Linked DNA regions of Phragmitibacter flavus. The protein of the gene in region 2 binds, or shares a complex with, the protein of the main gene of each other region. Links are inferred from orthologs where the notes say so. Each region holds a gene or a part of one and is shown on either strand. Other genes may lie near its edges.

The links. The genes of interacting proteins can lie anywhere in the genome.
Region 1: the proteins of prfA (region 2) and prmC are in contact, whole or in part, in a crystal structure (PDB 2B3T), measured with the Escherichia coli proteins. The link is inferred for Phragmitibacter flavus from one-to-one orthologs.

What each region holds. Positions count from the first base shown.
Region 1 is NZ_VAUV01000012.1:188,792-193,167, forward strand. Bases 1,221-4,104 are described here. They hold prmC (peptide chain release factor N(5)-glutamine methyltransferase), read left to right. Parts: upstream 1,221-2,145; coding sequence 2,146-3,063; downstream 3,064-4,104. Other genes in these bases: FEM03_RS17105 (hypothetical protein), read left to right, coding at 1,221-1,661; FEM03_RS17110 (cyclic nucleotide-binding domain-containing protein), read left to right, coding at 1,772-2,131; murA (UDP-N-acetylglucosamine 1-carboxyvinyltransferase), read left to right, coding at 3,101-4,104. Outside these bases: FEM03_RS17100 (hypothetical protein), read right to left, coding at 1-488; more of FEM03_RS17105, read left to right, coding at 591-1,220; more of murA, read left to right, coding at 4,105-4,363. UniProt on the Escherichia coli protein: Methylates the class 1 translation termination release factors RF1/PrfA and RF2/PrfB on the glutamine residue of the universally conserved GGQ motif, i.e. on 'Gln-235' in RF1 and on 'Gln-252' in RF2.
Region 2 is NZ_VAUV01000012.1:25,575-30,791, reverse strand. Bases 925-3,773 are described here. They hold prfA (peptide chain release factor 1), read right to left. Parts: upstream 2,963-3,773; coding sequence 1,886-2,962; downstream 925-1,885. Other genes in these bases: FEM03_RS16395 (OmpA family protein), read right to left, coding at 3,470-3,773; rpmE (50S ribosomal protein L31), read right to left, coding at 3,058-3,309; FEM03_RS16410 (autotransporter-associated beta strand repeat-containing protein), read right to left, coding at 925-1,744. Outside these bases: more of FEM03_RS16410, read right to left, coding at 68-924; more of FEM03_RS16395, read right to left, coding at 3,774-4,414; FEM03_RS16390 (hypothetical protein), read right to left, coding at 4,486-5,217. UniProt on the Escherichia coli protein: Peptide chain release factor 1 directs the termination of translation in response to the peptide chain termination codons UAG and UAA.

The DNA.
Region 1 (4,376 bases), 160 kb from region 2 along the record:
ACGGTCTCTAAAATGGCTTGCTCGCTCTCGGGGGTCATGGGGGCACCGAAGAAAGATTCGACACTTTGGGCGACGTCCTTGTCGTTAATGCCGACGAGGGCCACTTTTTGGGCACCGTGCTCAGGTGGTTTGGGGGCGCGGCTGACGGAGAAGTCGACCGGGCCGTTCATGACGATGAGCTGCTTGAGTTTTTGAGTGGTGCCGTTTTGATGGGCTTCGGCGATCTGGCGGCGGACTTGTTGTTCGACGAGTTTGCGTTCGAGTTCGAGAATGGCGACTTCCTGGGCGCGCTGCTCCGGGGTGGAGGGGACGATGATCGGTTTGGAAATCGGGGGCTTGATGATCAGCGTGGGGGTGAGGCTTCCATCGGCCTGCACCATGGGCATGGGACCTTCCACAGGGAGGGGCAAATCCAAATCTTGGGCGGCGAGGGCGAATGGAAGCGCGGAGGCCAGGCAAACGCTGATGATGGAGCAACGATATTTCACGGAATTATCACGAAAAATGAATTTTATGGCAGGTTTGCTGCGCTCTGGCAAGATTCTTTCGCAGTTGTCGCGTCGCTGTTTTCCCTCTGCAATCAACCCTCTATGGCCGAAGAAATTAAAATCACCCGTCGCAAGGCGTTTATTAGCATTAGTGATGAATTGCGGAGCTACCTTCGGCATTATGGTCGGATGGCCCCGTTGCCGGCGACCTATACGGATTTGATGGGGTTTTCGAGTTGTTACCCGTTGATGGACAAGGATGGTCAGTCAACGTTGTGGGACAGTGTGGTGTATGAGCGGGGAGTGATGGAGGAGTTGTGGCCGCGGTTGACGAGCATTTATTCGCTGTTGAAGACGGGCGACATGCAGTCGGTGCCGCACCTTTACATTGAGCGGGTGGATTTTTGTGGTTTTGGAAATAGTAAACCGTTCCGGATTCGCGTGGTGAATCAATACAACGACAACTATGACCATTTTTACGTGAAAGTGGCGGATGCGTCGCGGGTGTATGGACTTGAGCTGGAGCATCTGCTGTCGCCGAACAGCATCACGTATTTGTGCCATGAGAACACGTTGATCGAGGAGCACATTGCGGGGATTCCGGGGGATGTGTTCATCAAAGACTATTTCGACCGGCCGGACGTGAACCGCGTGCGGGTGGCGAAGGAGTTTGTGAAGTTCAGCGAGCGCTGTTTCATCCGGTTGCTGGGGGACATGCGGAGCTACAATTATGTGATGGACATGACGCCGGACTTTGAGGAAACGCAGTATCGGGTGCGGGCCATTGATTTCGACCAGCAAAGTTATGAGGGGGCGAAGAGCATTTATTTGCCGCAGTTTTACAAAGAGAACCTGCCGGTGGTGCAGATGTGCACCAAATATTTGAACTACGCGACAATGCAGCAATATCAGCAGGAGGAGCGGACTCTGATCGCGCGGCGGTTTCTGGCGGAGAAGGGGAGGCTGAGATCGTTGTTTCGCTGCATGAAAAGTCACCCGGTGGAGCCGGTGGCGAAGGTGGAGCAGTTGAAGCGGGAGCTGGGTGATTATCACAGCACGGATTATTTTGCGGGATGTGCCTCCATGGGGGATTTGGTGGAGAAACACATCGAGTTCACCCTCGGCAGGTTGTTGGCGCCAGGGCTGGCGACGGTGTTGCCTCCTGTGGAATGAGAAATCGAATCTCAAGCAGCTGGCAGTTGCAAATGGTGGCGGGCGGCGTCACATGAGGTCGCGGCTTGACCAACAGGGATTTACTGAGATTTATTCCACACCATTACACTATGAAGATACCCAACATTTTTGAAGACGAGACCAAGGCGGTGAGTTTTGCTGCCGGGGTAACGATTTTTAGCAGTGGCGATCAGGGGGAGGCAATGTTTGTGATTCAATCGGGTCAGGTGGAGCTGTCGGTGAAAGGAAAAGTGGTGGAGACGGTGGGTGAGGATGGATTTTTTGGAGAGATGGCGTTGATTGAGGATGGCCCAAGAACGGCGACGGCGGTGGCGAAGTCGGATTGTGTGTTGGTGCCGATCAATCGTCAGCGTTTTGAGTTCATGGTGCATGAGGTGCCGCAGTTTGCGGTGGAGGTGATGCGGGTGTTGAGCCGTCGGCTGCGGCGTTTGGATGACGGGGTGGTGTGAATGACTAAGAACGGATGAAACTATTGCTCGAGACTTTGAACAGCGGTGCGGAATACCTGGCGAAACGGCAGGTGGAGGATGCGCGTCTGAACATGGAGCATCTGTTGGCGCATGTGTTGGGATGCCGGAGGCTCGATTTGTATCTGCGTTTTGATCTGGCATTGGAGGAGGCCCAGTTGCAGCCGTTGAGGGTGCTGTTGAAGCGTCGGGGCGAGGGCGAGCCGTTGCAGCATTTGTTGGGGACGGTGCCCTTTTATGGGAGCGATTTTGTGAGCGATGCTCGGGCGTTGATTCCGCGTCCTGAGACGGAACATCTGGTGCATTTGCTGGTGGAGAAGAAGTTGGCGGAGAAGGTGCCGGGAACGGTATTAGACATGGGGACAGGGTCGGGTTGCATTGGTTTGTCGCTGGCAAAAGCGTGGCCGGGGGCGCAGGTGACGTTGGCGGATGTTTCGGAGGACGCGTTGGAGCTGGCGAGGTTGAACGCGACGCGGTTGAAGCTGGAAGGTCGGAATGTTCGCTTCGTGAGGAGTGATTTGTTTGAAGAGCTTCAAGGGCATCAATTTGATCTCATCGTGGCGAACCTGCCGTATATTCCAACCGGTGAGATGGGATCGCTGAGCCGGGAGGTGTTGCGCGATCCGCGACTGGCGTTGGATGGTGGGGAATCGGGCTTGGAGATCGTGGACCGGTTGATCGAAGGATGCCCGGCGCGAATGAAGAAGGGGGGGATGTTGGCGTTGGAATTGCATCACGATCAGGCGAATGCGGTGTTAAATCGTTTGCAATTGGCAGGTTTTTCCGAGATGCACGGCGCACAGGATCTTTCGGGCATCGAGCGCTTCGTGTTTGCAACTGCTCCGGAGATTGATGTTGATGCTGAAGTTGTCGAGGCCGTCGAGACGGAGTCGGTGGCAGAAGAGGATCGCTAGTATCTCATTTTCTTTTTTCTCTTATTTAAATTAATCCATGCAAAAACTCATCGTTCAAGGCGGCACGCGGTTGCGTGGCAAGGTCACCATCAGCGGTTCCAAAAACTCCTCGCTGCCCATCCTGGCGGCGACGTTGCTGACGAAGGATGAGTGTGTGATTCACCGGGTGCCGGATTTGAGTGACACGAACTACATGCTGCAAATTTTGCGGGAGCTGGGTGCCGAGGTGGAACGCGCGAGCGGGACGATGAACATCAAGGCCGAGAAAATCGTTCCTGATACGCCTTATGATTTGGTGGTGAAGATGCGCGCGTCGATTTGTGTGATGGGTCCGTTGACGGGTCGGTTGCGCAAGGCGGTGGTGTCATTGCCGGGCGGATGCGTGATTGGGGATAGGCCGGTGGATTTGCATTTGAAGGGTTTGGAGTATTTGGGCGCCAAGGTGCAGGTGGACGGCGGCAACATTCACATCGAGGCGGTGGAGCCTTTGAAGGGGTGCACCATGAACTTGACCAGCAAGTATGGATCGACGGTCTTGGGCACGGACAACGTGATGATGGCGGCGGTGCTGACGAAGGGGACGACCATCATTGAAGGCGCGGCGGCGGAACCGGAAGTGGAGGATTTGGCGAATTTCCTGATCAAAATGGGTGCGAAGATTGAGGGGGCAGGGACGACGCGGATTGTGATTGAAGGGGTCGAGGAACTTCATGGAGCGGAACACACGGTGATTCCTGACCGGATTGAAGCGGGCACGTTTTTGGTGGCGGGAGCGATCTGTGGGGACGGGGTGATGGTTCGTAATGTGATTCCGGCGCACCTGAAAACGACCATCGAATTGTTGCAGTCGTCGGGTTATGACGTGACTTCGACCAAGGACACGGTGACCATCATGCAAGGAACGAGTCCAAAGGGCTTTCATTTGACCACGCGGCCGTATCCTGGCTTCCCGACGGATATGCAGGCGCAATTCTGTGCTCTGGCCTGCACGATTCCCGGGCTGAGCAGCATCAAGGAGACGATTTTCCAAAACCGCTTCATGCATGTTTCCGAATTGAAACGGATGGGGGCGAACATTGAGCTGGATGGCGACACGGCGCGGATCACGGGAGTTCCTATGCTTAGCGGAGCCCCGGTGATGGCGAGTGATTTACGGGCTTCAGCGGCTTTGGTGCTGGCGGCGATCAATGCCAAGGGCACGACGAAGATTGACCGTCTTTACCATATTGATCGCGGTTATGAGCACCTTGACGACAAGCTGAGCAGCCTGGGGGCGATTACAGAACGAATCAAAGAATAGCGTTTCCAGTGTC
Region 2 (5,217 bases):
TTCGTGTCGTGCTGAATCACATTGCCGCATTCAGTCGCCACCCTGCGCGCTTGGGGTGGTAGCTGTTTTAAACAACGGAGCGACGGCGACGACGGATCACCAAAAGTCCCAATCCCGCAAGAAGCAAAACCACGCGACCCGGTTCCGGCACCACATTCAAATAGACCGCCTTTTGCGCATCGTTAACAACCAGGCTGTAGTTCGGACTTGCCAGGACCACATCGCCCAAGTTGTAGGCGAGGGTTCCATATTCAAACAACTTGTAGGATCCATTGCCAAAACCTCCCGCATTCGTGACCTCCAGAATTCCACGCAATGTGAGGGCTCCATTAACATCCACCCAATCGCCCGAACTACTGCCAAGATCAAAACGCAGGATGCTGCCAGTGTTCAGGGTGAGATCCGCGTCAATGGTCAACAGCCCCGTCGAACTCACGCTGGCAAGACTCATATCCCCTGGAGCAAAAATCCCTCCGGTGTTGATGGTCACATTGCGAGCAATGGTGCCTGATCCTCCCAAAGCAGCGTTGGTGCTGACGATGACCGCGCCCACCTGAGTAGAAACTGCCGTGCTTGTCTTCGATAAGATACCGTTCACCAGAAGTGTCCCCTGATTGATCAAGGTCTCGCCCGCATAGTTGGCCGTGCCGGTCAGTGCCACGATGCCAAGCCCTTGTTTGATCAAATCATCCTCCATCAACGCGTTGGTCGAAGTGCGGCTGAGCGTGCTAAAGTTTACCCGTCCCCCCGCTGCTGCCGTCACGGTCAACGGATGCAAATGCGACATCAGCACCGTTCCCGTAAAACTGGACAAATGGGCGGTGTCCCCACCCAACCGAAAGCTGTTGGTCGCATTCACCGCTCCTTGTGTCCGTGTCGTGAGCGTGATGTCTCTCCCAATCGTCACCGCAGCGCTCGTCAGGATCGCTGAGTTGTAGTTGGCTGAGTCAGTGGGGGAGGTTCCCCCATTTGCCATGGCAATGGCTGAAGTGCCATTCCCAAATGCACCGGCTGCCCCGGAAAGGGAATTGACTCCGACCCTGACCGTTCCGCTCCACACCGCCGTGCCATTGGTGTAGGTGTTCAATCCATTCAAAGCCACCGTGCCGCCGCTGTTCACGGCAGTGAGGCCCCAGTTGCCGGAAATCACCCCGTTGACGGTCAGCGTGCGCCCACCATTGGGCTTCAGCCGAAGACCACTCAGGGTGGTTGCCGCCGACAAATTGCCATTGAGCACGATGTCTCCATTGATTGCCTGAATGCCACCCCCCGTTGTGTTGTTCACCCCCGATCCTTCAATCACCAGGTGGTCGTTGATGGTCTGAAGATTTGAGGCGTTGTTCACCAGAAATTCATTGGAATCATGGCCCGTTGCGGTGGTTGCTCTCAAGCGGATGGTCTTGCGATCCGCCTCATTCCCCAAAGTGAAAGCTCCGGCACCACTGTTAAAAACGATTCGATCTGCCCGCCATAACTCAGCGCCCAACAACGGGTTCAGACGTGTCGAACCCGCAAACTGAATGATATCCCCCGTCGCAGGGGCGACCGGGTTCACCGGTGCCGTCCCCGGAACCGTGCTGCCCGATCCTCCCCAATTCGCACCAGTCCCCCAGTTATTGTCCGCTCCTGCGCCATTCCAAACCACGGTCGCTGCGTGACTCGAAATGAAACTTAAACCCAGTCCACAAATGACGGACAAGGTCGAATTCGCCATGAAATAAGAGCGGAGGAATGGAAGTGACATTTTCGAAAATTAGACAAATGGATTAGAAACAAAACCGCCTTAGTGGACCTTGAGCTTGGCCCATGTCGTGTATCGCTGTCAATACAAAACCGGAATCCACCGTCGTTAACCACTACTTGGTGAATACATTTAATGAATCGATCAACGTAGCCCTGCCTCAGCAAGACGATCATGCACGTCGCTTGCCTTCAGCTTCTCAACCATCTCCTGAATGCGCCCTTCGACGAACATTTCAAGGTTGTAAAGCGTCACTTCAATGCGGTGATCGGTGATGCGGTTCTGCGGATAGTTGTAAGTGCGGATCTTCTCCTCCCGGCCACCACTGCCGATCAATGAACGGCGGTGAGCCGAATACTTGGCCGCCTCCTCGTTCTGTTTGCGCTCCAACAGTCGCGAACGCAGAATCGACAACGCCTTCTCTTTGTTCTTCAACTGGCTGCGACCATCCTGACAACGCACAATGGTGCCCGTCGGCATGTGCATCACCTGCACGGCGGAATCGGTCGTATTGACCCCCTGTCCACCGTTTCCCGAAGCACGACAAACTTCAATGCGCACCTCGTCCGGCTTGAACTCGATGTCCACCTCCTCGGCTTCAGGAAGCACCGCCACCGTTGCCGTGGATGTGTGAATCCTCCCCTGCGCTTCCGTGGCAGGAACGCGCTGCACTCGATGCACGCCGCTTTCATATTTCAATGTGCTGAACACATCCTCGCCGCTCACCTTGAACACCACCTCGCGGAACCCACCCAGATCCGCCGGGCTGGCTTCCAAGGGCTCGACCTTCCAACCGCGCTCTTCGGCATACCGGCCATACATCCGCATCAAATCCCCGGCAAACAACGCCGCCTCATCTCCCCCCGTGCCCGCGCGAATCTCCATGATCACATCGCGACCTTCCAAAGGATCCGGTGGCAGAATGGCCAGCTGCACCAAACCTTCGAGTTCCTCGAGCCGCTTCCTCAGCGAGGGCAATTCTTCTTCGGCCATCTCGGCCAGTTCGGCATCTCCGGACTTGGCGAGATCTTCATTGTCGACGATCTGCTGTCCAACACGCAAAAACTCTTCCCAAGAATTGTCCAGCGCCTGCAAATGCCGATGTTCGCGCAGCAATCCGCTGGCCTTGCGGTTGTCTTCGTAAAAATCCGGCTGCTCCATCTGCATCTCCAATTCGGAGAGACGGAGTTTCTTTTTTTCAATGATCGATGAGTAGTCCATGGCGCTGATTCAGTCGGCGAAAAAATGCACAAACAAAAAACGGTGTCGCGCCATCAAGGCACGAGCACCGTTTTGCTGAAAATAAATCTGAAGCGCTAAGCGGAGGCCGTAACCGAAGCCGCTTTTGGCTTGCCACGACGAGTCGCGGCGGTCGAACCATAACGTTGGGCGAATTTGTCAACGCGACCGGCGGTATCAACGAAACGTTGTTCACCCGTAAAGAAGGGGTGGCAACCAGCGCAAATGCCGATTTTGAGGTTCTGAACGGTAGACCAAGTTTTGTAAACCGTGCCACAGGTGCAGGTAATGCTGGTCTCGAAAGTGGTTGGATGTAGTTCCTTTTTCATGGCAGTCGAATGTGATTTGGCATTCGGCCCGTCCGCATCGCGGAAGGGGGATGCTATGTTATACGCTTGCAGAACGGGGTCAAGCTGATTGCAAGGTTATTTTCGACTCCTGAACCTTTTCTTTCAACCGATCAAGCCGTCGTCGGCGTCTCTAATCCGATCAGGGAAGCACCAGCCAGACTTCGGCCGCCCGGTTCTTGTTTTGGTTCTCCGGCGCGACCAGCTCGGTCGATCCGATTGCCACCGGATACGTCAAATTGAGCGCTCCAGCGCTTTTGAGAAGATTGATCACCGCGTCTGCACGATCTTTCGAGAGCTTCTTGTTGGTCGCTGCGTCCCCGGTGCGATCCGCAAAACCCAAAACAAAAAACACGGCGCGCGGATCATCCATTACCTCAGCCAACGAGCCTTCCCCTAAAGATTTGACCAGCTCACCCGAATCGGCCGCACCGGGTTTTGCCCCGCCCTTCTCAAAGTAAACGGTATGCACTTTGAAAATGCGTCGCGCCGCCTGCAAACCCTCACGCACCTTGGCCTTGGCCTTGTCGGAATACAATTCAGTAGGTGCCTCGTCGATCCTCGCCGCCGCGTCCTTGATAAGCGCATTGCCCTCAGCCGAACCGGCAGCCACTTCACGCACCGGCTCTTTGGGCGGCAGGATGTCCAATGATGCATCAGGCGTCGTTGCCGCAGGCGGAGTATCGGTCACGAGGGTCGCGCTTGGAGGGGTTGCGGTCGAATTCGGCATCGAAGTGGGCTCGGCCGTTGCCACCATCGGTGTCGGTTCTGGAGCCGCTGGAGGCGTGCTGAAAGGTTTACCGATCTCTTCCTCTTCCTTGGCGACGGGCTGCGATTTGCGCACCTGATTGGCCTCTGCCACTTTCTTCGCGATATCTTCCTTGGTTGGTTCCGCCACCGGTTTGGAGTCCGTCGACCCCGGCACCTTTTCCGGCTTCTCCTGGTTCAATGGACCCACCATGGCATTCCCGGCTTTTTCCTCGCAACTCCGCAACAGAACAAAAAATCCCACCAACATGCTGCCAACAAACAGCATGAGAATGAGATTGGCCAGGATACTGGGACGACCGGTGGACGGGCTGGACATAATGGGCTACTACCGCAGTGGCGAAACTCAGCGCCATGTCAACTAAGGATTCAAAAATGCGCCGATTACCTTCATGGAGTTGACGCCACAAATTGCGCCGTCAGACCTTCCACTTTGATGTCTTTTCCGCCGCCAGGTTGACGGTCAAGCACCAGCACCTCATCGCTGGCCAACCTTTGGAGCCGGGTGTTCCATAACATGACCGTTGCCTTGCCACCGCGTTCCGCAGCAATGCCTTGGGCCGGAACGGTGACTGCGATGTAAGTCGAAAGATGGGCTCCTGCCGACGCCATCAACACCTCACGATCCCGCGTGCTGCTCACCGGCACCTCTCCCGTTGGAGGGGTCGCCGATTCCGTCGTCAGTCCACTTGAAACCGAGTGGTTGCTGACTCCTCCAATCGAACGCCATGCCGTGTCCAACGAAGCCAGCTCAGCCGCCGCCTGTTTCTGCAAGGCCACCATCGCCTCCGCCTTCTCCTTCTCCAAACGCTTCACCTCCACAACTGCGGGATCAACCACAACATCGACTTGAGGCTTGACCTTGGGTTTCGGCTCCGCCTTGCTCGCTGTCTTCGCGGGCCGGGCCGTCGCAATTTTCTTGTCGTAGGTCTTCTGAGTGGACTGAATCTTTTTCGCCGAGTTCGAAGTCACCTGCGCACGCCTCTCGACATAGGCCGGCTTGACCATGCGTGCCACCACCGCACGAGCCTTCTCCTCAGCAATCGCCTTCTGCCTCTCACTCGCTCGATATTTCGCCAGCACGACGACGGCACCCAGCAACTGCACGCCAGTCCCCTCAGC